Regions from separate parts of the Bradyrhizobium sp. MV1.5 genome, predicted to be linked through region 1. Evidence: predicted binding sites of a transcription regulator. Region 1 holds the regulator's gene; each other region holds the start of a gene.
What was found. The regulator LexA, encoded in region 1, represses DNA repair genes until DNA is damaged. The targets are predictions, from matches to a motif close to TGTTCNNNNTGTGTTCNG.

Region 1 (7,446 bases):
CGCGGCTGATGCCGCCGCTCGCACCGGTGCGGCCCGGCAGTTACGACTTTTCGCGCGACATGTTCTTCCAGGGCATCGGCGCCTCCGGCTTCGCAATGGGCGCAATCACGGTGGCGGCGCCCCCTGAGACCGCCGGCTTGCGGCTGCGTTATGCGGCCTTCATGCAAGGCTTGCGCGATGCGATCGATGCCCGCATCCGGGCGACGCTCGACGGCGACAACCGGGCGATCGCGACTGCGCTGCTCACCGGGCGACGCGATGCGATCACCACGCCCGTCAACGATGCGATGTTCATCTCCGGTCTCGGCCACGTGCTCTCGATCTCCGGTTATCACATGGCCGTCGTGGCCGGTGTCGTGTTCTTCGCGGTGCGCGCGCTGCTCGCTTTGGTTCCGGGACTGGCGGCCGGCTTCGCCATCAAGAAATGGTCGGCCGCCGCGGCGCTGGTCGGCGCTGCGTTCTACCTGTTGCTGTCGGGCGCGGAGGTCGCCACGCAAAGGTCGTTCTTCATGACGGCGGTGGTGCTGATCGCGGTGATGGTCGATCGCCGTGCCATCACCTTCCGCACGCTCGCTGTCGCCGCGCTGATCGTGCTGACGGTCGCGCCGGAAGCGCTGGTGCATCCGAGTTTTCAGATGTCGTTTGCGGCAACGCTGGGGCTGGTGGCGCTGGTGCAGATCGGCATGCCGAATTTGTTTGCCTCGCCGGACCATTCGGCGACCGCGCGCATTGCGATGTGGGGTGGGCGCGAGATCGCGATGCTGTTCATGGCCTCGCTGATTGCGGGACTTGCGACTACGCCCTATGCCGCGTTCCATTTCCACCGTGTCACGCCGTTCGGCGTGCTCGCCAATCTCGGCGCGATGCCCGTGGTCTCGGCGCTGGTGATGCCGGCGGGACTGTTGGGGCTGCTTGCTGCGCCGTTCGGGCTGGACAGCGTGTTCTGGTGGCTGATGGGGATCGGCATCGAGTGGATGGTCGCGGTCTCCCGCTGGGTCGCGGCCTTGCCCGGCGCGGTCGGCCGCATCCCGGCGTTCGGGATCGCGCCGCTGATCGCGGCGAGCCTGGGAATCATCGTGCTGGGCTTGTTGCGCACGCCGCTGCGCTGGTCCGGCGCCCTGGTGCTGCTGGCAGCGATCCTCTGGGGACTGTCGGCGCGGCAGCCCGACGTCCTGATTGCCGGGGATGGCGCGAGCGTCGCGGTGCGGGGCAGGGACGGATATCTGCACCTGATCAGGACCAACAAGGACAGCTTTCTGCTCAAGGAATGGCTCGCTGCCGACGCCGATCCGCGCGATGCCGGCAGAGCCTCGCTGGCCGATGGCGTGTCCTGTGACGAATCCGGCTGCGTGACGCCACTGGCCGACGGGAGGCTGGTCGCGCTGGCACTGCGCGTCGACGCTCTCGTGGACGATTGCAGTCGGGCCGCGCTGGTGGTGACGACACGTCCCGCGCCGTCCGATTGCGCGGCGATGGTGGTCGATCGGCAGCGGCTCGCCAGCCAGAGCGCGCTGGCGCTGGCGCAGCGCGGTGACGGATTTGTGGTTCAGGCGGTGAGGGCGAGAGGCACGAGCCGCCCCTGGTTGCCGGCCGGCGCTGGCGAGGGTGATTTCGACGGCAGCCTTGCGCCGAAGGCGACCGCGTCCCGCATCAAGGACGCAACGCCCGCGGAGACGGACTTGCAGGCCGACGATTGATCTGATGGTGCGGAGCAATGCAGTGGGGTGGCGCATCCGCTCGGATTCGCCGGGCGCAAACCACACCTTCTCGCCGGCCACGGCCGGCGATGGCGATTCAATCCTGACCTCCGACCTCGTAGCCGGAGGGCGGCTGTGTCAGCCGATCGGCAGGTGCGTGACGGTCGGCTGCCTGTCGGCGATGATTTGCGCCTTGTTCTCGCGCTCGGTGACCGACTGAGTCACCGGCAGTTGCAGCACGGTCGCTCGCTGGCCTTCGACGAGCTGCGTCACCAGCACGTATTTGCCGTCGGGGAATTCGATCGCGTCATGATGGCGGTCGGGAACGTGCGGATCGATCTTGCCGAACTTGCCCACGCGGGAGTTGATGGTGCGCGTCCAGATCCAGCGATTGTCGTAGCGGACGTCGTCGGCGAAGGCCAGCTCCGTTCCCGGCAGCAGGCAGACCGCAACAGACGGATCGGCTGCGGAGGCGAAGCCGCGCGTCGAGGTGCCGCGGAAGCTTGTCGTGACAATCGTCTCGCCGACTTCGGCGGGGCGCGACGCGACGGCATGCAGGCTGTAGTCACACATCGGGTGCTCCTCATGCTGGGATAGCAACCCGCGTCTCTCAATCGAGGCGCAGGCCTCTATCAGAGTTGAAGCACGAACGCTCTGCTTGGTTGTGGGCAAATCTGCGGCTGGTCTCAGCGAGCCGCGATCACATTATCTTTCCCGAATTCAATAGGAACAAAGCACGCTGCGATGCATTTGGGAGGCGCGTGCTAGCCGCTGTTTCCGCGAACATTCGAGCCGCGAAGCGGTGCTGTTTCCTGGGCGTCGCGAGGAGCGAGTGCCGGACAAAGGGCCGGATAGTCTGTGCAGAACCAGAAAGACTATCCAGCCGGAGCGGACGATGATCCGCTCCAATCTCTGACCGGCGATGGCCGGCATGTAGTACTTCCCGTATGAAGCACTCCCGCATCAAGTACTCCCGGTATCAGTACTTCCGGTAAAGCCCGATCAGCTTGCCCTGAATCTTCACCCGGTCGGGCGGCAGGATGCGGACCTCATAGGCTGCGTTGGCGGGCTCGAGCGCGATCGAGGCGCCGCGACGGCGGAAGCGCTTCAGCGTCGCCTCCTCGTCGTCGATCAGCGCCACCACGATGTCGCCGGTATCAGCGCTCTCGTTGCGCTGGATCAGCGCCATGTCGCCGTCGAGGATGCCGGCCTCGACCATGGAATCACCGCGTACTTCGAGCGCGTAATGCTCGCCCGAGCCGAGCATGTCAGGCGGTACGCTGATGGTATGGCTGCGGGTCTGCAATGCCTCGATCGGCGTGCCGGCCGCGATGCGGCCCATCACCGGCACCGCCACGGGACGTTCGCCCTCGTCAGCGGGCAGGCTGGAGCCCGCACGCACCTTGCCGAGATTGCCCTCGATGACGCTCGGCGTGAAGCCGCGGCGGCTGCCGGCGGCCGCCTGGAGCTCCGGCAGCTTGATGACTTCAATCGCGCGGGCGCGGTTGGGCAGGCGTCGGATGAAGCCACGCTCCTCGAGCGCCGTGATCAGGCGATGGATGCCCGACTTCGAGCGCAGGTCGAGCGCATCCTTCATCTCGTCGAAGGAGGGCGGTACGCCGCTTTCCTTCAGACGTTCACTGATGAACCGCAGAAGCTCGTATTGTTTGCGCGTTAACATCTCGACCAAAGTCCCCCGGTTGATGTCGTCCGATTCCGAGACGCTGAATTCGGCCATAAGCCGCTACATGCTCGAAACAAATCATGAACGGACACTATATGTTCGATACATGTTCCGCAACTGCTTAATTTACCGTGAACAGGGCAAACTTCGCGGAACGCGCGTTGCCGAGGCGCTCAGACGGGGAGCCGCAACACTTCGCAAGCCGTGCCGGTCTCGGCCTTCGGCGCGAATGGTGCGCGTACGAGAAGTACCTGCGCTGCAGCGAGATTCGCAAGCAGCGAAGAGTCCTGATGATTGACGGGAAGAACGACGCGTGTGCCATCGTCACGCTCCTCCAGATGCGCCCGCAGATAGTCCTCGCGCTGGTCGTTGGCGCCGACGTCGCGGCCGAGCACGGCGCGTTCACGGCGATGGTGAATCACCGAACGGCCCGACAGGGCGCGAATCAGCGGCACCATGAACAGGAAAGCGCACACGTAGGACGACACGGGATTGCCCGGCAGGCCGATCACACCCATTGCGCCGAGTCGTCCGTGCATCATCGGCTTGCCTGGCCGCATCGCGATCTTCCAGAACGCCATCGCGATGCCTTCGTCCCGCAGCGCCTGCTGGACCAGATCGTGGTCGCCGACCGATGCGCCGCCGGTCGTGATCAGGATGTCGGCGCCGCTCTCGCGGGCGCGGCGGATGCCGGCGGTGGTCGCCTCCAGCGTGTCGGCGGCAATCCCGAGGTCGATGGTCTCGGCGCCTTCGCTGCGGGCGAGCGCGTGCAGGGCGTAGCCGTTGGAATAGACGATCTGGCCGTGGCCGGGCGTGGTGCCCGGCATCACCAGCTCGTCGCCGGTGGCGAGAATCGCGACCTTCGGTCGCCTGAAAACGGCAAGGTGCGGATGTTTCATCCCGGCGGCGAGCGCGAGGTCGCGCTCGGTGAGACGGCTTCCCTTGCGCAGGAGCACGTCGCCTTCGCGGAAATCGACGCCGGCGCGGCGGATGTGCCGTCCGGCGACCGCGGCTTCCTTGATCGTGATACGCTTGCCGGCGGCGACCGTGTCCTCCTGGATCACGACGGCGTCCGCGCCAGCGGGAACGACGCCGCCGGTGAAGATCCGCACGGCCTCGCCGGCGCCGACCGTCCCCGCGAACGGCCGGCCCGCCGCGACTTCGCCGATGACGGTGAGCTCCGAATCGATCGTCGCGGCATCGGCCGCGCGCACCGCGTAGCCGTCCATCGCGGACATCGCCTGCGGCGGCTGCGTGCGTCGCGCGGCGACGTCACGCGCGAGCACGCGATGGTAGGCCTCGTCGAGGGAAATCATGTCTTCCGGCAGCGGCTCTGCACCCGCCAGCACCGCGGCAAGCGCATCGGAAACCGGCATCAAGGCCACGGCGAAAACTCCTGCTCGGCACGTTCGGGCGAATGTTCCGCAAGTCTTCTAGCCGAGCGCGGGCGCGGAGGCAAAAACGGCTCAGCGGGCGCAGTCGTCCCGCCGCTTCACATTGTTCCGGAAGGCGGCATTAAGCGCGTCGGGGCACGAGGTGACGGATCGGCAGGAGAGTGGTCATGGAAGCGACGAAAATCATGACAAGAGGAGAACGACGAGCGCCACTGATCAGCTCCCTGCCCGCCCGGGAGTTACGTCGGGCGCCTTCGGCCCCTGGTCTTTGTCTGGCAGCGGATCGGCCTGGGATTTCAGGTCGGCGGCCTTGCTCACGAGCTTGGCGGAAAGGTCCGAGTCTGAAGTTGTCCTGGCGAATTCAAGGAGAAGAGAGGCCTGCCTAGTGAGGTAGTTTTTGCCCAACACGGTGATGCACCCGTTCGTAGAAGTCCCAACGGGCTGTAGACTCCTGAAGACGGTATTCTGTTCCGGGAACTCTGTATAAAAATGCACAAAGTGATTGGTTCCAAAATCTTTCGAATTAGTTCCGTCGGGCGCACCTTCCATGGGCTTCGCGCCGACGGATCGTCGTCAGATGCCCAATGCCTTCAACGCGTTCCCGACGTCACGCGGCGAGGTCACATGCACCGCCGTCAAGCCGCGCGCCCGCGCTCCCTCGATGTTTTCAGCAAGATCATCGAAGAACACGATGCGCCCGGCGGGCACGCCGATCGCCGCAACGACGTGGTCGAAGGCTTCCGCATCCGGTTTGCGCAGGCCGATGCTGGACGACAAATACAGCTCTCGGAAATGGCCGAGGAGGTCGGCATACTCCCTCGAGAAATGGTCCACGTGCGGCCGGTTGGTGTTGGAGAAAGCGTAAAGCGGCATCTGCTTCGCTGCCCGCGGCAGCAGCTCGGAGATCTCAGGCATTTCACCGGCGAAGATCGCGTTCCAGCCTTCCAGGAACTGCGCATCCGAAATGCCAATTCCGAGCGAGGCTCGCAATGAGGCGAAATAATCCTCATCGCTGATCTTCCCCATCTCGTGCAACCGATAGGCTTCGCTGTCCCGCACATAACGCGCGACGATGGCGTCGGGCTTGCAGCCGGCATGTCCCGCCCAGCAGGCGATCGCCTTGGAAAAATCGATATCGAGCACCACGCGGCCGAGATCGAACAGGAGCGCATCCGCAGCTCCGGGAGAGAGCGATTTCACCTGCATCCTTTCGCTCAGTATCGATACGGCTCGTGGTCGAACAGCGGAAACGCGCTGAACACACTCGGCGCATTGGTTGCGGTCGCCTGGTGCAGGCAGGATTTGTTGACCTCGGCGAACGAGGTCGCACCCAAGAGGCCGAGGCAGCGCAGCACTTCATCTTCGAGCAGCTCCAGCATGCGCGCCACGCCGGCTTCGCCGGCCGCCGCCAGCGCCCAGCATTGCAGCCGGCCGATGCCGACGACGTCGGCGCCCGCCGCGATCGCCTTGACGATGTCGGTGCCGCGACAGATGCCGCCATCGACCATGATCTTGGCGCGGCCGTTCACGGCGTCAACGATCTCCGGCAGCACGTGCATGGCGCCGCGACCGTGATCGAGTTGACGGCCGCCATGGTTGGAGACGTAGATCCATTCGACGCCGTGATCGATCGCGATCAGCGCGTCCTCTGGCGTCGCGATGCCCTTGAGGATCAGCGGGATCTTGAACTTGTCCTTGATCATCTTCACCGTCCGCCACTCCAGACCCTTCTGGTAATCGCCGCCGGTGGCGCGCAGCCGGCTCTCGCGAACGTAGCGCTTGGCGATGTCACGTTCACGACGGCTGTAATGGGCGGTGTCGACGGTCAGGCAGAAGGCGGCGTAGGCGTTCTTCTCGGCCCGGCTGACGACGTCGGCGACGAAGGCGTCGTCGCCCCGCACATAGAGCTGGTAGAGGCGAAGCGCGTCGGGCGCAGCTTCGGCCGTCTTCTCGAGGCCGGGCTCGGACACGGAACTGAGCATGTGCGCCGCACCGAAAGTGCCGCAGGCGCGTGCCACGCTCGCCGCACCATCCGGATCGAAGATCTCGAGCGCGCCGACGGGGGCGAGGACCACCGGCAGCCGCATCTTCCGGCCGAACTGCTCGGCCGAGCCTGTAACCTTGCGGACATCGCGCAGCACGCGCGGGCGGAAGGCGATCTCGTCCAGCGCCATGCGGTTGCGACGCATCGTGGTCTCGGTCTCGGCCGCGCCGACGATATAATCCCAGGCATTCTGGTTGAGGTTGGCGCGGGCTTTCCGGATGAATTCATGCAGATTCTGGAACGGCTCGGTGCTTGCGCCTAGCTCGACGTTCCTGTCCGGTTGGATGCGGGGTGCTTCGTTCATTGTTATCCTCCCGAGAATTTGAAGCCTTCCCTCATCGCCTAACCCGTCCGGGGCGCCAAAACCATCCTAAAATGGCATGGCTGCGAGGCGTGGGCCGGCCGGCCGACCCCCGCTGCGCACGAACCGGGTCCTGCAACGTTGCCGAAAGTTTAGGTCCGGACGAAGCGATTTTTACGGTGTACCCGCCGGCGTGGCATCCCGGCCTTGAAGAAACCAGAATGGTATTGTGAGAAGCAGGCTGGATCGCCATTTGCATGGCGGCTCCCAGCCCCACCGAACCGCGAAGCAAGAAGGCCAGCCTATCCATGCGGAAAACCCTGCTG
Region 2 (7,446 bases), on a different contig from region 1:
CGGGGAAGTCGATCTCGCGGGTGCAGGGGCCGGCGCAACGGCGGATCTGGTAGAGCAGGCAGGGCCGCGACCGGCTCTCGAAGAAGGAATCCGTGCAGGAGCGGATCAGGAACGCGCGCTGAAGTGCGGTGATGGTGCGGTTGACGGCGCCGGCCGAGGCGAACGGGCCGAAATAGCGACCGGGCCGCGTCTGCGCGCCGCGATGCTTCAGGATCTGCGGCGCCCAATGGTCGCCCGTGATCAGGATATAGGGAAACGACTTGTCGTCGCGCAGCTGCACATTGAAGCGCGGCCGAAGCTGCTTGATGAGGTTGGCTTCCAGCAGCAGCGCTTCGGTCTCGGTGTGGGTCGAGATGATTTCCACGGTCACTGTGGCGGCGATCATGCGCAGGATGCGCGCCGGCTGCGGCGCGCTCTGGCGCGCATAGTTCGACAGGCGCTTTTTGACGTTCTTGGCCTTGCCGACATAGAGCACGTCGGCGTTCGCATTGAGCATGCGATAGACGCCGGGCGAGGTGGGAGCGAGGCGGACCGCGCGTTCGATCGCCTCGTGGCCGGTCGCCAGCGGCTCTTCGCCGACGGTGCCGCTCTCTTCCAGGATGTCCGGCAGCCGCGCATCGTCCTCGTCGTCGCCGTTCGCGGTGGCGGGATCGAGGTCGGGCGCCGCTTCCGTTTCCTGGGGCGGGACGTCGGGCGCGTTGCCGCGCACGGGTTTGCGCGCGCGTGCGTCGTCCGGATTGTCGGGGGAATCGTGAACCATGGTGCGAATCTAGGCGCTGCGGGTGCCGATTTGAAGTTCCGGCCGTGCCGCACGCACAGGATGGCGGCGCAGTTCCCGGTAACGCTTGCTTAAGCCTGTTAACAGCGCGGTAACCCGGCTTAACAGGCCTTTAACTTAAAACTCTCGATAAATCTTACGCGAAAAAGGGATGGTTCCGTAACCATGCGGTTTTGCCTCGCGCGGCGGCGTGGGCACCGCAGCGGTGACGGCAGTTGCGTTGGAGTGTGTGATGAAGGGGCTCGTTGTGGGCGCAGCCGCGTTGGCTGCAGTCGGCTGGACGGCTTCGGCAGAGGCCGCCGATCTCAATTACGGGCAGCGTGCGCCTTACACGGTCAATCAGCCGCTCAATGCCTATAGCTGGGCTGGTCCGTATCTTGGCGCCAATCTCGGCTACGAATGGGGTTCGGTGAGCAACAATCCCGCAAAGCCGTCAGGCTTCGTCGGCGGCGTTCAGGCCGGCTACAATTTCCAGAACGGCCCATGGGTGTTCGGTGTCGAGGGCGACATCCAGGCCGCCGGTGCCGACGACACCTTCGCGCCGTGGAAGTTCTCCAATCCGTGGTTCGGCACCCTGCGTGGCCGCGCCGGCTACGCCTTCAGCAACGTGCTGTTCTACGGCACGGCGGGCCTCGCCTTCGGCGAGCTGCGCGCGCAGACGTTCGGCTGGACCGAGTCGCACACCAGCGCCGGCTGGACCATCGGTGCCGGCGCGGAAGTCGGGTTCGCGCCGAACTGGAGCGCCAAGCTCGAATATCTCTATATCGATCTGTCGACGAGCCAGTTCGCGATTACGGGCGTGTCAAACGGCTATAGCGCCAGCGTTGTGCGCGCAGGCGTGAACTATCGCTTCTGATAGCTAAGAAGAAAATACCGGACCAACCTCCCGGCCGCTTGCGGCCGGGATTTTTTTCGCCAGGCGCGCTAGGGAAGGATGACCAAATCGACCGCCTTCGGCCCCTTGCCCTTCTTGTCCGGTTCGACTTCGAAAGTAATGCGCTGTCCTTCGGCGAGGTCCTTCAGTCCGGCCCGCTCCACAGCAGTAATATGCACGAAGACGTCGCGGCCCCCGTCGTCCGGTTTGATGAATCCGTAGCCGCGCTCACCGTTGAAAAACTTGACCGTTCCCGTCATGGCCATCGGGAAACTCCCCCTCATTGCTCCTCCGTCGTGACGCAGACGCACGTCACGACATGACCGGGCCTTACGAAGCCCGGGAGCTGGCCATCCTTGGGCAGACCATTCGGTCCGACTGGATCTTTCTTAGGCCTTCACTCCGCCGCAACCATTCGCGGAAGCGGAACGTAAAGCCAGTCACTGCAACAGCATAATACGGTTCTCTGCAGATTGACTACCGCTCCTGCATATTTTTCCCAAGATGCCGGAGTGTTACGGTCTCGGCACTTCTAATCGGAATCTGGCAGCACCACCCTGGCCGAGCGGCATTTCCAGCTCGGGCAGGATCGTCTTGAGCTCGCCCTGCAGCGTGTAAGGAGGATTGACGATCAAGAGCCCGGTGGAGGTGAGAGTTGCGCCGTCGGCCTGCGGCGCCACGCTGAATTCTAGGCGCAGGCATTTTCCCGGCGGCTTTGCTGCGGCTGCGAGCCGCGCCACTGATTGCACCAGCGCGTCGGTGGCGCGCCGGCTCTTGGCGGGATACCAGATTACATAGATACCGGTCGGCCATTTCGCGAAAGCCGCCGAGAAGGCCTCGCCGAGCTTTTCGAACTCGTCCTTGGCCTCGAACGGCGGGTCGATCAGCACGAGCCCACGCCGTTCCTTCGGCGGCACGAAAGCCGGCAGCGCCATCCAGCCGTCGAGGTCGACCACGCGGGCCTGTTCGTCGCGGCGCAGCACGCCGATCAGCGCCTTGCGCGCCTTCGGCTCGAGCTCGCAGAGCAAGAGGCGGTCCTGCGGCCTCAGCAGGCCGCGCGCGATCAGCGGCGAGCCCGGATAGGCCTTGAGCTCGCCTTTCGGATTGAAGGCGCGGACGATGTCGAGATAGGGCTTGGTGAGCGCCATGGCGTCATTCGACAGCCGCGCCTGCATCAGCCGCGCAATGCCCGTCAGCCACTCGCCGCCGCGGCGCGCCTCATCGCTTTCGAGATCGTAAAGGCCGGCGCCGGCATGGGTGTCGATGACGCGGAACGCGCCCGGCTTGTCCTGGAGATAGGTGATGATGCGCGCCAGCACGATGTGTTTGATGACATCGGCGAAGCTGCCGGCATGAAAGGCGTGGCGGTAATTCATGCAAGAGCACTACGCCACGTGACGGCCCGAGCAAAGAGGCACGACGCCTGGGCTAGCCACCCCGGATCGGCGGCATCGTCACCTGGTCGCGGCGGCAGGCGCGGCGGTCGATCTCCTCGCAGGCGCGGAATTGCAGGTCCTTGCTGAGGCAGATGCGGACTTCCGATAGCCGCGTCCGGTTGCAGGTGATCGAGACGGCGGCATTGCTGAGGCCCGGATTGGCCTTGATGAAGGCTTCCTCCACCTCCGCCGGCGCCACGGTCTTGGCCTGCGACAGATCGAGATATTCGGCCGGAATCTTGATCGCGGCGCGTGCCTTCCGGATCGTCTCGAAATAGCTGCGGTCGGCGAGCCCCGAGCAGGTGCCGTGCTTGTCCCATTCGTTGAAGATCAGACCCGGCGCCGGCATCAGATCGAGCATGGAGGAAACGATGCTGCGGTTCAGCCGCGGCGACGGCCGCTGGCAATATTCCGGGAAACCGTTCTCATATTGCGGCCACAGACCATGCACCACGAAGGCGTAGGGCCGTCCGCTGCACTGGATCTGCGAGCGGCCGCCGCGCTCCGCCGCCTCTTCGCAGAAGGAGGGCGACCACGACAGCGACAGCACATAAAAATCGAATTCGCCGGGCGTGTTCTGCCGCTTGTCCTGGGCCTTGGCGCCACCGGCCAATACAGCCAGCCCGGCCGCAAGCGTCAGCGAGATCATCAGGCGGGAGAACGAATGCAATCTGGAATGAAACATGGCGACGCCCCTCAACTAGACTGTGCAGACGAGCCTAGCAGGCGATAAGAACATTTCAAGAACAAAATGCGGGGCGACCGTCGGTCGGCCGCCTGATCGGTCCGGATCAGAGCAATTATTGCTTGGCGGCGCGGCAGGCCGGGTTGTAGGCCCAGTTGCGGTCGAGCCCGACCACGCACCATTCGACGCCCTGGCCGTAGCCGGCGAAGCCGCCATCCTCGACGATCGAGAAATGCACCTTGCGCAGCTTGCCATCGGTGAGCATGGCTTCGCCGGTGCAATAGCGGCGGGGAATGTTGTCGGACGCCCAGGGCCGGAACGCAGTCTCGTGAACCGCGGAGAAGCCGGTGATCTTCAACGAGGAATTCCAGAACGAGCTTTCCTTCTCCCAGAACTGGGAGGCGATCGTCGGCAGCGCCCTGTCGCATTCGGAGACGTTGCCGTCATAGCGCGGCCCGCTCAGCCAGAAATTCAGCTCCAGCGGATTGGCGGCCCTGGCCTCGCCGAGCGACAGCGCCCCGAACAGAAGGCCGAGCACGGCGGCAAAGCGGAGCGATTTCAGGAAGGTCGAGGCGCGCATGGGCAATCCAGACAGCATGATCTGCGAGGGTCGGACGGTGCCGCGAAGGCCGGGGGAGGTCAAGTGCAGCGCTGCAACACTTGCCGACGAGTTGACCGCAATGCTGCGTTAGAGGGGTCTTCCGTTCTTTCCACCGCCGCGCCGGCACCGTAAACTGCCACCAACCAATCGGAGTGACGGGAATGCGAATCATTGCGGCCGCGGGCCTACTTGCCCTGGGTATGTTGGCGAGCCAGTCGGCGCGCGCCGATCTCCTTCCGGTGCCTCCGTTCAAGGGCAACGACACCGGCGGCATCATCGCCTATTCAATGGCAACCCAGGTCGATGCGCGGCAGGTCGCGGTCGATCACTGTGCGCGCTATGGCAAGGTCGCCAAATTCCTGGCGATGCAGGCCTATGAGGGCGGCTACATCTCGTTCTCCTGCCGCTGGGTGCCCTATGGCGCCGCCGACCAGCCGATCCGCACGCTCTACTGAGGCGCTTTCGCAACGCCGCTATCTCGCAGCCGGGAGCTTCCCACATGACGCGCAAACTCGCTTTGCTCGGCTCCGCCCTTTGCCTCGTCTTGTCGGCAGGCAGCGCCCGGGCTGACGACCTGCCGGTGCGCAAGGCGGGCCTGTGGGAATTGAAGATGATCAGGACCGGCACGCCGGTGCCCGAGATGACCATGCAGCACTGCACCGACGAGACCGTCGACAAGGAGATGAACAACAACGTCTCCCCGATGGCCAAGCAGATCTGCGCCAAGCAGGACATCAAGAAGACCGCAACCGGCTATGTCAGCGATTCCGAATGCAATGTCGCCGGCATCAGCACGACCTCGCATGCTGAGATCACCGGCGATTTCAATTCGGCCTATACGGTGAAGACGTCGTCGCACGCGCAAGGCGGCGCCGCCGGCACGGCAGGCCGCGACACGAGCATGCAGCTCGAAGCGAAATGGCTGGGGGCCTGCAAGCCGGACCAGAAGCCCGGCGATATCGTGATGCCCGGCGGCTTCAAGATGAACGTACGCGACATGGACAAGCTCAAGGCGCTGTTGCCGAAATAGGGTGAGATCGTAGCCCGGATGGAGCGAAGCGAAATCCGGGACCGGTGCGTCGATCGCGAAGAAGGAATCCCGGATTGCGCTTCGCTCCATCCGGGCTACATCAGCTACACCGGTATCCGCACGCTCGCCCTTAATCCCCCCATCGGGCTGTCGCCAAGCGTGATGTCGCCGCCATGCGAACGGGCGATGTCGCGGGCGATCGCGAGGCCGAGGCCGGTGCCGCCTTCGTCCTGGTTGCGGGCGTTGTCCAGCCGCAGGAACGGCTTGAAAACCTCTTCACGCAGATGGGCGGGAATGCCCGGCCCGTCGTCGTCGACCGTCACTGTCAAATAACGGTGATCGCGCTGGCCGGTGATGGCGATGCTCTTGCCATAGCGAGCGGCGTTGGTGACGAGGTTGGCGAGGCAGCGCTTGAACGAGGCCGGCTTCACCGTGACCACGGGCAGTCCGTTGAACGCGACGGTCGCAATGTGGCCGTGGCGCTCGGCGTCGCTGCGCAGCTCCTCGAGCGCCTGCGCCATGTCGGTTGGCTGCGACTGCTCGCCGGAATCGCCGCGGGCAAACGCGAGGTAGTCCTCGAGCATCATCGACATCTCGTCGACGTCCTTGCGCATGCCCTCCATCTCGGGGCTGTCGCCGATCAGCGCCAGCTCGAGCTTGAACCGCGTCAGGATCGTGCGCAGATCGTGGCTGACGCCGGCGAGCATCGCGGTGCGCTGCTCCATCGTCCGCTCGATGCGCGATTTCATTTCGAGGAAGGCGACCGACGCGCGCCGCACCTCGCGCGCGCCGCGCGGGCGGAAATTCGGCGCCTCCCGGCCCTTGCCAAAACTTTCGGCGGCGTCGGCAAGTCGCAGGATCGGCTTGATCTGGTTGCGCAGGAATAGCACCGCGACGATCAGCAGGATCGAGGACGTTCCGACCATCCAGAACAGGAAGATCTCCGAGTTCGAGGCATAGGCGGCGCTGCGCTGCGCGAACACGCGCATCACGGCGTCGTCGAGCTGGATCCGGATCTCGACGAGGTTGGAGCGGCCGACCGTGTCGATCCAGAAGGAGCGCCCGATCTGGCGGCCGAGCTGCACCGACAGCGTCTGGTCGAGCAGCGAGAAGAACGGCTTTGGTCCCGGCGGCGGCATGTCGCCGGCCGGGAGGAAATCGACGACGAGGCCGAGGCGCTGCTGCGCGATGCGGCGGATCTGGTCACGATCCTTGTCTTGCGGATAGCCCTTGTAGACATCGATCAGCGCGGCGATGTCCTGCACTACGGCGGCCGACAGGCGCCGTGTCACCGTGTTCCAGTGCCGCTCCATGAACACGAAGGCGACGACCGATTGCAGGATCACCATCGGCACGATCATGATCAGCAGCGCACGCGCGTAGAGGCCGGTCGGCATCCAGCCCTTGAACGCGTTGCCCATCCAGCCATTGGCGGCGGAGACGCGGCCGGCGGCGCTCTTCAAAAGCGTCAGGCCGGTATCGATCGTGCTCATCGGTGGCGCTTCACTCTTTATGGCGAGGCTACCAGCCGGTAGCCGATGCCGCGCACGGCCTGGAGGAATAGCGGATTGGCGGGATCGGTCTCGATCTTGCGCCGCAGGCGGTTGATCTGCACGTCGACGGCGCGCTCGTTGACGCTGCCATTGCCGGTCAGCGCGCTGCGCGGCACGGTCTCGCCCGGTGTCTCCGACAGAATCCGCAGCATCTCGCGCTCGCGGTCGGTCAGGTGAATGACGTCTTCGCCCTGGCGCAGTTCACCGCGCTCGAGGTGATAAATGTACGGGCCAAACGCGATCTTCTCCACCGCAGCGGCCTGTGGCGGCGGCGCGGCGCGCTTGAGGATGTTGTTGATGCGCAGCGCAAGCTCGCGCGGCTCGAACGGCTTTGCGACGTAATCGTCGGCGCCGATCTGCAGGCCCTCGATGCGCGCCTCGGCTTCGTGCCGCGCCGTCAGCATCACGATCGGCACTGAGGACGAGGTGCGGATGAAACGGGCGAGATCGAAGCCGGTCTCGCCGGGCATCATGACATCCAGGATCAAG
Region 3 (7,446 bases), on a different contig from region 1:
GGCGCAATCGATCGTGCGCCTCACCCGCGCCGACGAGGTGAAAGCCTATGTCAGCGCCGTCGAGGGACGCATCAATGCACTGGCGCGCGTGCATACGATCCTGTCGCTATCGAGCTGGCAGGGCGCCGAACTCTCGAAGCTGATCGACGAGGAGCTTGCGCCCTATTCCCTCGGCGGCCAGATCAAATTGGCGGGGTCCGAAGTTCAGTTGCTGCCGGCGACCGCCCAGACGCTGGCGCTGGCGCTGCATGAACTTTTCACCAACTCGGCGAAGTATGGCGCGCTCTCGACGCGGACGGGACGGCTCGCAATCGGCTGGCAGGTCGAGGACGAACTGCTCACCCTGACGTGGGAGGAATCCGGCGGCCCGCTTGTCAAGACGCCGAAATCCCGCGGCTTTGGTACGCGGAGCCTGCTTGCGAGCGTCGAGTCCCAGCTCGGCGGGCAGGCGCGATTCGATTGGCGCGCCGAGGGCCTGTTGTGCCGGCTCGAGGTGCCGTTGGTCGGCAAGAGTGCCGCGACAACCGCGCCCGGCAACTTCGAAGCCGCCGGCTCCGCCGAATTGCAGCGCGCGTCCGGTTAACCGGAGGCCGCACTCTTCCTGCGCTCGATCGTTTGCGGTTCGCGCGCGACCCGTCCCTCGAGCCAGGCTTCCGTTTGGGCGAGATCACGCAGCGCCTTGGCATAGCGCCGCGCCGCGCTTCGCTCCGCGCCGCGGGGCAGCTTGCGCGCCTTGCGGAGGATGTCCGCCGCGGCGTTACGATAAGCCAGAGAGCGATAGAGAAAGACCACCTTACCCATATCGAATGTTCCCGTGTTGCGTGGTCATTCTTGCAGGCTTGGCATGAACGTCGGATGAAGCGGGCGATAACGATTCCTTCATGCGGATGGAACCGGCGCGTATCGCAGGCGTTGCTTGCGAAATCGGAATAAAGTTCCATGCGCGCGAAAAAGTCGGACCTGATCTCTCCGAGCGGGCTCATCAAGCTGATGACGCACGCCATGATGGGCGCAGCCCTCGGGCTCGCTTTCAGCCTCTTGCTGGTGCTGTCCAATCCAGGCGTCGCCAATTTGCTGAGTCACGGCGGAAGGCAGGCCGTAGTCGTTTTCGCCCTCACATTGGTGACGACGTTCGCGATCGGCGCGACACTCACCGGCGTCATATTCATCCTCGCAGAGAACGACCAGCAATCTTGAAGTATTGGTGATTTGCCGGAGCTCCCTTGTTCGGAACTCCCGCGACGAATGACGGTTGGCTGCCTGCGTCAATTCAACTCAGGGAGTTCCCGCACATGAAGACCACCAAGCTCGCGCTTGCGGTGATGTTGGCAATCGGCCTCGCCGCCGCGCCGTTCGCCGTGCAGGCCAAGTCGCACAAGGCAAAACACGGATCCTCGATGTCATCGTCGCAGACTACGGGCGCCAACACCAAGTCCTCCAAGGGGCCTGATCCCTCCGGTCAGGGCGGCTCCGGTCCCGGCTCCGACCAGGGCGGCACCATGACGAACAACAAAGGCGGCATGAGCAACACCAAGTAATCTACGCCGACATGGCAGACAAAAGCCCCGCGAACAACGCGGGGCTTTTCCGTCCGGGAGTCGCTGACTTCACGCTGCGCTGCGTTGAAGGTGCCGGCCTTCCTTCACTTCTTCGATGATTTTGGCGCTGAAGGCTTCGAGATCGCCGGGGTTGCGCGAGGTGATGACGCCCTGGTCAGCAACCACCTGCGAGTCTTCCCATGCCGCGCCGGCATTGATGACATCGGTCTTGATCGATTTGTATGAGGTCATCTTGCGGCCCCTGGCGATGCCTGTCTCAATCAGGAGCCAAGGCGCATGGCAGACTGCCGCAACGACCTTCTTCGCGTTGAAGATGTCCTTGACGAAGCTCAAAGCTTTCGGCTCGACCCGTAGGAGGTCAGGATTAATCTGCCCACCCGGCAGAACGATCGCATCGTAGTCGCTGCTCGATACCTGATCGAGCGTCTTGTCGACCTTCACGGGCCGACCCCAATCCTTCATGTCCCAGCCCTTGATCTCGCCGGGTGCAAGCGAGACCACATGGACCGTCGCGCCTGCCTGTTTCAAGCGGTCGCGCGGCACTTCCAGTTCCGATTGTTCAAAGCCGTGCGTGGCCAAGATCGCGATCGTCTTACCCTGAAGCTCCATGGAACACTCCGTTGATGTGAGAGGAGCCCGGTCAATCGGTCGAGCCGGCTTCCGTTCCGCGCGATTGCCGGCCTCACGCGGATGTGCGGCAGTTTATGTCGGCCACAGGAAGGTTCGCCGAAAAGATCGGTTGAACCGCATTCAATCCATCGAGGTGGCGAATGACGAACGTCCGGTCATTGCTCTCGCGCCGGGCGGCGCCGCTGCTCGGCGCAATCATGCTCATCTGCGGCATCATCATCGCGATCAGAGGCGCGTGGCTGATCGCCATGGGTGGCTCGTTCTAATATCTGCCGGCCGGCCTCGGCCGCTTGATCTCGGGCGTTCTATTGCTGGGCCGGCGCGCCGAAGGTGCCCTGATCTACCTGCCTTGACGTGACGAACTCGCTTAGCTGCGTCGGGCCTCAGGTGACGTTAAGGCGCGCTGCAGGATCTGCCTTCACCAGATGATCGAGTCGTGCACGCTTGCGCGCGATCAAGAGCTGGGCGGCGGCGGCGTCGAGCCCCTCGCGTTGCAGCTGCCGGATGGCAGAGCCCAGTTCGAGAATCTCGGCGCGCAGCTTTAGAATCCGGTACGCATCCGGGTCTTCCTCCACCGTGCGCTCCCAAAGCTCTCAGCGGCGCGCGATCACGCGCAGAGGACTACCTGATGTCTTCGCGGAACGAAGGCGCATCCTATCGCGGACATTCGGCAGGACATCGCCGCCACCTGCAGCCTTCCATTCGCCGATCAGCAGATTGATTTTCCGGCGCAGATCCATCTGCGCCAGGGCCTTCTCTGTGCAGTCGCGATCGCGCTCGACGAGTTCGCGGACGGACACCTCAATATCGGCCATTTCCAGCCTCAAGGCGCTGATTTTACGTCGAATTTCATTAATTCTGTTGTCCATGGCTTGTTAGAACAAAATAAGAACATATAGTCAAGTCACGATTTCAGAAGGGAGCAGCGACATGCAGGTTCAAGGTAAATACGACGCCAAGGCCTTCCTCACCGCCAAGACGTTCCTCACCGAGCAGATGACGCGCGCGCAGGGCCTCCGGCTGAAACGGCTGAGCGAAGAGGCGTATCAACCCGCGCAATATGCGCGGGATCTGTCCTCCAGCGAGGCAGCGCGGCGCATTCAGGCGCTGGAAGCCGAGATCGAGCTGGCGGATTCGTTCTAGGCCAGCTCGCGTATCCCCGACGTTGCCTGCGCGCTTCGGAACCATGCCTGTCCCGGATGGTTTTCCCCTGCCAAGGGAGAACATGCATGGCACGCAAGGCAAAGAAGCGCCGCTACTCGCGCAGCTCCGGCAGTGATGTCGAAAGCGAGATGAAGCGCTACAAGAAGGGTACCGCGAAAAGCGGACCGGGCGGTCGAGGCGGACGCGTGAAGAGCCGCAAGCAGGCGATCGCGATCGGCCTGTCGAAAGCGCGCAAGAAGGGCAAGAAGGTCCCGAAGAAAGCCGCGAAGCGGAAGACGTCCAAGAAGACGTCCAAGAAGACATCCAGGAAAACCAAGAAGACTTCGAAGAAAACGTCGAAGCGCAAATCCTCCAAACGGTCGCGCTGACCTCTGTCAGATCATGCTGCCCGGCATGAAGCAGCGGATCGAAACGCCGAACGCGGTCTTCACCGGCCACACCATGGTGCGGCCGGCCCGGTTCGGCTCGGTGATCACCGCTTCGTCCGGCACCTCGACCCATTCGCCGTCGAGCCGCACGCGATAATGTCCATTGTGCGAGTCCCAGTCGGGATCGGCGACGGCAAACCCATCCGCATCCGAGCAGCACGGACCGAGATGGCTGCGCAGGCCGTCGAACCACGGCTTGAGGGGTGAGTCCGCGTAGCGTCCATCGTCACGCCCGAGAGCGTTTCCACCCCACAGCACGAATGGCGCCACGAGCAGCGCAGTCCTCAGCGAGAGCTTCAATCGATCCATGTCGGCACCGATCAAATACGAATTGCCGGCCGGCTCAGCGGCGGCAAGTTCGAAGTTCCACGCTTGCAATCGTCGGCAGCGTCATTGCCGCCGAGTCCGTACGAGATCTGCAATTGTGATGAGCGAACACGGCTTTTTCGGACGAACCGGGTCATCCTCCCTGCCGTTAACGAGAATGTTATCGGCGATCTGCGGAAATCCTGAAGGCGAACAGGAAAGGCGGCCCAAAGGCCGCCTTTGGAGTTGCGCCGATCGACGTTCGCCCTATGCGAGCGGCACCGCCACGAACCGGGTCGCCTGCGCGCTTCTGACCTGCAGCAGCACGCTGCGCTTGCCGGACGATTTCGCCTGCGCCAGCTCGGAACGGACATCGCCGATATTGGCGACGGCCTTGCCGCCCACATTGAGGATGACGTCGCCGGTCTGGATGCCGCGCTGCGCGGCCGGACCTTGCGGATCGACTTCAGTGACGACGACGCCCTTCTGGCCGGCGCCCTGCACGTCGCCGGCCGGAGCCAGGCTGAGCCCGAGACGCGGCGGCATGCCGGCATCTGGCTGCGACTTGCCCTCGTCGGCTCTGGCCTGCCGCTCGTTCGGCAACTCGCCAAGCGCCAGTGTCACCGTCTTGCTGTCGCCCTTGTGGACGACATCGAGCTTCACGGACGTGCCCGGCGCCAGGGTGGCGATGGTGCGGGCGAGATCGCGGGAATCCTTGATCGCGGTGCCGTTGACGGCGGTGATGACGTCGCCCGCCTCGATGCCCGCCTTCGCCGCCGGGCTGCCGTCCTGCGGATTGTCGACGATCGCGCCGCGCGCCTCCTTGAGGCCGAGGCTGTCGGCGATATCCGACGTCACCGGCTGCACCTGCACGCCGAGCCAGCCGCGCGTGACCGCGCCCTTGTCCTTCAACTGTGCGACGACGAGCTTTGCGGTCGAGGCCGGAATGTCGAAGCCGATGCCGACCGAGCCGCCGGAGGGCGAGAAGATCGCAGTGTTCACACCGATCACGTTGCCGTTCATGTCGAAGGCCGGGCCGCCGGAATTGCCCTTGTTGATCGGCGCGTCGATCTGGATGAAGTCGTCATAGGGGCCGTTGCCGATGTCGCGGCCGCTGGCCGAGACGATGCCGGCGGTCACGGTGCCGCCGAGGCCGAAGGGATTGCCGACCGCGACCACCCAGTCGCCGATGCGCGGCTTCTGGTCGGAGAATTTGACGAACGGAAAATCCTTCTTGCCTTCGACCTTGATCAGCGCGAGATCGGTCTTCGGATCGGTGCCGACCACTTTCGCGCTGTAGGTCGTGCCGTCGTCCATCGTCACTTGCACAGACTCGGCGTGATCGACGACGTGGTTGTTGGTCACGGCATAGCCGTCGGCGGAGATGAAGAAGCCCGAGCCCTCACCCGTGATCATCTGCCGGCGGTGGCGCGGCATGCCCTCCATGCCACCCGGGCCGGGGAAGCCGAATTGCCGTGAGAATTGATCGAAGGGCGATGCTTCGTCTGAATCCATCCGGTTCTGTTGCAGCATCGCGCTCTTGTCGTTGTCCTGGTCGATCCTGACCCGCACCGAGATGACGGCGGGTTTGACCTTGCTGACGAGGTCGCCGAAGCCCGGCGGTGTCGCGGCGGTCTCTGCGGCCTGGGCGGGCGCAATGAAGGAGGTCGCGCTGAACGGCGAAGAGCCGGGGGCAGTCGCCAGCACGGCCAGGCCAAGCGCGGCGACGGTGCCGAGCAGCGCGAGCCGGCGCGGTCTCAGGATCTTGCGGGACGTTGTGGTGTCGGAATTGACGTGATCGCTCATGTCGATATGTCCATGTTGGGTAAGTCGCCTTGCACCCAACATGGGGGTTGCCACCTTACAGCGTCCCGTCCACGTCATTAAATCTTGGCAAAGTGGCCGGGGCCGGCGACAAAAAACGAGGGCTGCACATTTGATGCAGCTCAACGCGGGCCCCGGGCAGCGTGGAAGACTGCAGCCACCGGATGATGTCCATCGGAGGCGCGTCATGTACAAAGACATTCTCGTCCACATCCCTACCGAGCGCCCGATGCGCCCGGCGATCGACGGCTCGATCTCGCTCGCGGCCGGCCTCAACGCCCATCTGGACGCAGTCGCGGTGGGTTATGTGGCAACCAGCGCGGCCTACGTGATGGAGGGCGGCGCTGCCGTGGCGGCTGTGTTCGAGATGGAGCGCGAAAGCGCAGTGCAGCGCGCCGAGGCGGCGCTCGCGGTGTTCAAGAGCGAAGCGATGAACGCCGGCATTTCCTACACATGCCACCCGCTCGGAGAGATGCCGGGGGATGCGGTCGGCTTGCTCGGCGAGATGGCGCGGCTGCACGATCTCAGCATCGTGCTCCAGCCGGATCCGGCGCAGGGATCACTCGACAACGATGTGCCCCGCGAGATCCTGTTCCAGGCGGGCGGCCCGGTGCTTTTCCTGCCCTACACCTTCCATGGAGCGTTCAAGGCGAAACGGATCGGCATCTGCTGGGATGGCAGCCGCCTCGCAGCGCGCGCCATGCGCGACGCCGCACCATTCCTGGCCCGCGCCGAGGAGATCGTGATCATTGCGATCAACGAAACAGATACGGTTCCCGACGAAGTCTCGACGCGCAATCTGGCAAGGCATCTCGGCCGGCGCGGACTGTCGACCCGCACGGTCAACCTGTCGGCCGCGCGCTCTGACATTCAGCCGACCATGCTGTCGCTGGCAGCCGATGAGAGCCTCAATCTTCTGGTCATGGGCGGCTACGGCCATTCCCGTTTGCAGGAGCGGTTCCTCGGCGGCGTCACCCGCGCCATGCTGGAAGCCATGACCGTCCCGACGCTGATGTCGCATTAATCGAGGGCTGATCCAGGTCGGGCCGGTCGCAAGCCTTGTCGTTCGGGCTGACAACCGCCTCCTTGAGCGGTGCCGGCGTCGGCAAGTTCAGGTCATATTCGAACAATTTGGACCGTCACGCCGCGGCGGGTCTCTCCCACGCCGTGGCCTCGACGCCGTCCTCGTCATGTGGCGCATTGCACGCGTCGAAATGCGCCTTGAGTTCGACTTCGGCGAGATATTCGAAATGTTCGGCCTGGCCGAGCAGTTCCCAGCTCTGGAGCGGCCGGTAGGCGGCCTGCTGACGACAGAGGGACGCTAGCGCGCGGTAGCGACGTACGTTATCCATGAGACCCTCCCTCGCATTCACAGAGCTTATTGGCCTTATTTGCGTCAGGGCGATGGCGGTTGTGCAAAAGATTTGCTGCGCCCGCCGCGCGCTTGGCCCGCTTGATTCTAGGCAAACGCGTGTTGGGGCGAAAGTTCCAATCAGCGCGGACTCAATATGCCCGGTGGAAAGCGGCAGACCCTG

Region 2: a site for LexA is predicted at 3,820-3,837, ahead of AC0L2J_RS10155 (ribonuclease T2 family protein). Genes of this name have one in related genera too.
Region 3: a site for LexA is predicted at 3,066-3,083, ahead of AC0L2J_RS11200 (DUF3072 domain-containing protein). Genes of this name have one in related genera too.

Annotation. Positions count from the first base shown of each region.
Region 1 covers NZ_JBVVPL010000027.1:41,827-49,272, reverse strand. Annotated here, with positions in the region: gene AC0L2J_RS23510 (ComEC/Rec2 family competence protein) at 1-1,697, shown strand, start outside; gene AC0L2J_RS23505 (hypothetical protein) at 1,836-2,270, opposite strand; gene lexA (transcriptional repressor LexA) at 2,677-3,378, opposite strand; gene AC0L2J_RS23495 (molybdopterin molybdotransferase MoeA) at 3,555-4,766, opposite strand; gene AC0L2J_RS23490 (HAD family hydrolase) at 5,349-5,981, opposite strand; gene AC0L2J_RS23485 (alpha-hydroxy acid oxidase) at 5,990-7,123, opposite strand; gene AC0L2J_RS23480 (S41 family peptidase) at 7,429-7,446, shown strand, end outside.
Region 2 covers NZ_JBVVPL010000008.1:20,071-27,516, forward strand. Annotated here, with positions in the region: gene uvrC (excinuclease ABC subunit UvrC) at 1-760, opposite strand, end outside; gene AC0L2J_RS10140 (outer membrane protein) at 1,011-1,634, shown strand; gene AC0L2J_RS10145 (cold-shock protein) at 1,703-1,918, opposite strand; gene AC0L2J_RS10150 (23S rRNA (adenine(2030)-N(6))-methyltransferase RlmJ) at 2,168-3,028, opposite strand; gene AC0L2J_RS10155 (ribonuclease T2 family protein) at 3,081-3,773, opposite strand; gene AC0L2J_RS10160 (hypothetical protein) at 3,889-4,353, opposite strand; gene AC0L2J_RS10165 (hypothetical protein) at 4,536-4,829, shown strand; gene AC0L2J_RS10170 (DUF3617 domain-containing protein) at 4,874-5,404, shown strand; gene AC0L2J_RS10175 (ATP-binding protein) at 5,509-6,897, opposite strand; gene AC0L2J_RS10180 (response regulator) at 6,915-7,446, opposite strand, start outside.
Region 3 covers NZ_JBVVPL010000009.1:13,281-20,726, reverse strand. Annotated here, with positions in the region: gene AC0L2J_RS11240 (HWE histidine kinase domain-containing protein) at 1-583, shown strand, start outside; gene AC0L2J_RS11235 (hypothetical protein) at 580-801, opposite strand; gene AC0L2J_RS11230 (hypothetical protein) at 940-1,197, shown strand; gene AC0L2J_RS11225 (hypothetical protein) at 1,293-1,538, shown strand; gene AC0L2J_RS11220 (type 1 glutamine amidotransferase domain-containing protein) at 1,608-2,168, opposite strand; gene AC0L2J_RS11215 (hypothetical protein) at 2,242-2,439, opposite strand; gene AC0L2J_RS11210 (hypothetical protein) at 2,573-2,764, opposite strand; gene AC0L2J_RS11205 (hypothetical protein) at 2,783-3,004, opposite strand; gene AC0L2J_RS11200 (DUF3072 domain-containing protein) at 3,120-3,332, shown strand; gene AC0L2J_RS11195 (DUF6496 domain-containing protein) at 3,419-3,721, shown strand; gene AC0L2J_RS11190 (hypothetical protein) at 3,728-4,090, opposite strand; gene AC0L2J_RS11185 (Do family serine endopeptidase) at 4,355-5,893, opposite strand; gene AC0L2J_RS11180 (universal stress protein) at 6,099-6,935, shown strand; gene AC0L2J_RS11175 (hypothetical protein) at 7,051-7,263, opposite strand.